One region of the Mucilaginibacter mallensis genome, then DNA from elsewhere that is predicted to be linked to it. Evidence: riboswitches for the same ligand, from Rfam matches in the RefSeq annotation. Region 1 holds a riboswitch; the other holds the start of a gene.
The links. A riboswitch is a leader RNA that binds a small molecule or an ion and turns the genes downstream of it on or off. The one in region 1 is predicted to bind S-adenosylmethionine.

Region 1 (2,208 bases):
ACAATTAGAAATGAAGAAAATAATAATCGCGGCCTTAACTTTTATTATTTACGCCAATGCTTATTCGCAGGTACTTGCACCGGTAAAATGGTCATATGGCGCTAAAAAAGTTGATAATTCAACAGCCATAATATTTATAAAAGCCACAATTGATAGTGGCTGGCATATTTATTCGCAAACAGTTAAAGATGGCGGCCCTGTAAAAACCACATTAACTTTTACTCCCGCAGATGGTTACAGTTTATTAGGTATTACCGCTGAACCCAAACCAATTACTCATTATGAAAAGGCTTTCGATATGGATGTGCAGTATTTTGAAAAATCGGTTGTTTTTCAGCAAAAGGTAAAGCTCGCTTCTAATCAACAGCTAGTTAAAGGCAGTATACAATTTATGGCCTGCAACAGCAAGCAATGCCTGCCGCCTGATGATGTTGATTTTACTATACTTGTAAAATAGATTAGAAAAGCAGATTATATGATTTATATCATATAATTAACAAAAAAATAAACTTTAAATGCCGCCAGATTAAATATTTTTTTTAATTTGGTCTATAAAAATAAGCAGACAATAGCCACCAATTGATCTGTGAAACAAAGAGGCGAGACCTTAAAGTCTCCCCAATACTTAAACTATACCATGAACGCAGAGTTTAACTATTTTCAGTATAATCCTATAAACACACAGGCCGGTGGCAGCCATACCTGTTGTTGTCATTACAATATATAAAGCCTACTATCCATAGCGGTAATAACCTGTTAAGGTTAACATCCTGGCTGTGAAAATTGTATTTGCTTTTTGTAATGGTGGAAATTCATCGAGCTTACTTTCTACACAGTCCAGGGTGTTAACTCCTTCAGGCTATCGTTATGCAATTCAATTTATGTAGTTATAAAAATGCACAAATTGTAATTAAATATAGGAATGAAAAAAATAAAATAAATGTCTACTAAGTCTATAGATTATTTGTAAAATTGATTTTTATTGTTACCTTTACTACATCTAATTAAACCCACCATTAATTAGTTGATTTATTAAGAAGAAGGGAGAGGAAGCTCTGTGATCTTCTAGCAACTTTTCAGTAATTGAAATAAGTGCTTTACTTTTTCCTAAATGTTTAGGAAAATAAATTAACTAACATCATGAAAAAATGTAATTACTATTCTATCCCTGTACGTGTTGTTGCGCAACGATGTTGTTGCTGCTGCCTGTAACACGTAGTTTCCCTAAATAAAATCAGGATTTATTTATCGCATTGATGGCAAGGCTGTTGCTGCAAGGGGATTTTTATGTCAAAATTTTTAACATGTAAAATTTAACAACACTATGATTATCAAAAACTTATTTAAATCAACATGCCTGGTAGCGGGCATATTATTTAGCAGCGTATTACTGTCGGCCACAAATGATCCTGGCGGTAAATTCATAAAAGAAGGTATATGGCGGGGTGTATTTACTGTAAGCGAAACACAGGTGCCATTTAATTTCGAACTAAAGGGAAAAGATCCGGAACATGCGGTATTTACATTGTTAAATGGTTCGCGCCGTGATAACTTTCATGTGCAGCGCTTAGGTAAGGATTCATTATTTATTAAAATGAATACCTATGACGCGGCCCTGGTTGCAAAAATTAATGATGACGGCAGCCTAACCGGTGAATACCGTAGCCTGGTGCCTAATTTTAGAGGTAACTCATTACCATTTACTGCCGAGTATGGCAAAAGTTATCGCTTTGTGGAGCCAGGCAAAGATGTTGCACCAGCAGAAGATCTTACCGGTAAATGGGAAATCAAAACCTATAGTAAAGATGCTGTACCTGCATCAATTGCCTTATTAAAACAAAAGGGTAATAAAATTACCGGTGTTGTGATGACCGTTGTGGGTGATACCCGCGAAATAGAAGGTACTGTGCAAGGAGATGAATTTGCCTTATCTGGCTTTACCGGTCCAAGTCCTTTCATTATTAAGGGTAAAATTAATCCTGACCATACACTTACCGGCGAAGAGGGTTTCGGTATTTATAAGAACCTGAAGTTTGATGCCGCTAAAAATGCCGACGCGGAGTTGCCCGATCCATACAAGATTACTTTCTTAAAAGAAGGGTATAAAAAACTGGATTTTTCTTTCCCGGGCATTGATGGCAAGCAGGTATCATTAAGTGATGATAAATATAAGGGCAAGGTGGTAATTGTTGAAGTTATAGGCACCTG
Region 2 (2,208 bases), 1.8 Mb from region 1:
AAAGTATTCGCATGGATGTTCGTAGCCTTAGGCGTTTCCGCTTTTGTCGCTTTTGAATTTGCAACAAATTTAAGCTTATTGAGCCTGATCATTGATCCTACTACGGGCGGCTTTACTGGCTTAGGTTATGTAGCTATATTTGCACCACTTGCCTTTTCGCTGGTAATTAATTTTGGCTTTAACCGTATATCATACGTAGGTATGATAGCTATATTTTTGGCTTACGCGGCAACTATAGGCGTTACCTTAAGTATTTTCGGGCTTATCTATACATCCAGCTCCATATTTACCGTATTCTTAAGCGCGGCTTTTGTTTTCGGTGTAATGGCTGTATCAGGTTACAAAACAACCATGGACCTTTCCAAATTTGGGTCCATCATGTATGTAATATTTATCGGTGCTTTGGGTGTAAGCCTTATTAACTTCTTTATGCATAGCGATCAGTTAAGCTATATCATCAGCTTTGTGTTTGTAGCAGTTATGATAGGCCTTACCGCTTATTACATGCAAATGCTTAAACGCATTGGTGCAGGTGTTGAGTTTGGTACCGAAAGCACTAATAAATTAGTGATCATAGGTGCTTTTATCCTTTATACTACATTCATCAACCTGTTTATGTCCATGATGCGTATTTTTGGCAGAAGAAGATAATCGTAAACACATTATTTAAAAGAGCTGCCTCATAAAAAGGCAGCTCTTTTTGTTTTAGCCCATTGTTATCCTGAACGTAGTGAAGGATCTTCTTCAACTTGCATGGCCGCCATACAGATAGCAGAAGATTTTTTCGCTCACACCGTCAAGGCACCACCCTGCTCAAGAGATAGTTCTCCCTCCGGTCGAAATGACAGTAGGGTTATAGAGGGGCTAAATCACCCTATTGCATATTACAAGTTTATTGCGCACCTTTGCAGTGCTTATAGAGAAAGATGGAGGGATTAGACCCTGCGATGTCTTAGCAACCTGTGCTTCACAAGGTGCTACATTCTACTTAACCAGCTTCAAAAATCGGTTAGGAAAGATAAGCGAAAGTCAATATATCACCCGACTTTTCGACGTAAGCGTGTTTTTATTTAGTATCAGGTAGCTAGTATCAAGTAGCAAGATAATTTTATTATCCGCATTTGAGTTTAGCCGTATCAGGTGATTTTTTCATACTTGATACTTGATACTAAATACTTGCTACTCAACAAAATGGATATTAGAAAAGAATTAGAGAAACGTATACTCGTTATTGACGGCGCAATGGGTACCATGATACAACGGTACCAATTAACCGAGGCGGATTTTCGCGGGGAACGTTTTAAGGATCATGCATCAGACCTGCAGGGCAATAACGACCTGCTGAATATCACACGCCCGGATGTGATCAAGGCTATCCATGCTGATTATTTGGATGCCGGGGCAGATATCATAGAAACCAACACTTTCAGCACACAAATAATTTCACTGGCTGATTATCACCTGGAATACTTAGCTTATGAACTAAGCTTTGAAGGCGCGCGCCTTGCCCGTGAAGTTGCCGACGAATACAATAAAAAAACACCGGAGAAACCACGCTTTGTAGCCGGAGCCGTTGGCCCTACAAACCGTACCGCATCATTATCGCCGGATGTTAACGACCCGGGCTACCGTGCCGTTACCTTTGACGACCTGGCCGAAGCTTATTACGATCAGGTTCGCGGCCTTGTTGATGGCGGCTCGGATATGCTGCTGGTTGAAACCATATTTGATACCCTGAATGCCAAAGCGGCATTATTTGCTATAAACCGCTATGCCGATGAATCAGGCAAGCATTTGCCTATCATGATCTCGGGTACTATTACCGATGCATCAGGCCGTACTTTATCGGGCCAAACAGTTGAGGCATTCTGGAATTCTATCCGCCATGCTAACTTGTTATCCGTAGGCTTAAACTGCGCTTTGGGGGCAAGGGAAATGCGCCCGCACCTGGAGGAACTTTCTAATATAGCCGATGTATTTATCTCGGCCTATCCTAATGCGGGTTTGCCAAATGAGTTTGGTCAGTATGATGAAACAGCTCACGAAACCGCCCACCAGGTGGATGATTTTATGCAAGCCGGGCTGGTGAACATAGTAGGTGGTTGTTGTGGCACTACGCCCGAACACATTAAATGCATTGCCGATAAAGCGGCGCAATATCCCGCAAGGTTAATACCCGAAATAGCGCCAAACATGCGCCTGAGCGGA

Region 2: it holds a riboswitch for S-adenosylmethionine, as region 1 does, so the genes downstream of both, metH (methionine synthase) here and BLU33_RS15505 (peroxiredoxin family protein) in region 1, are expected to answer to the same signal.

The regions. Positions count from the first base shown of each region.
Region 1 covers NZ_LT629740.1:3,843,996-3,846,203, reverse strand. The annotation lists gene BLU33_RS15510 (protein-disulfide reductase DsbD domain-containing protein) at 11-457, shown strand; SAM riboswitch class I at 1,027-1,130, shown strand; gene BLU33_RS15505 (peroxiredoxin family protein) at 1,325-2,208, shown strand, end outside.
Region 2 covers NZ_LT629740.1:5,680,124-5,682,331, reverse strand. The annotation lists gene BLU33_RS23400 (Bax inhibitor-1/YccA family protein) at 1-651, shown strand, start outside; SAM riboswitch class I at 912-1,025, shown strand; gene metH (methionine synthase) at 1,192-2,208, shown strand, end outside.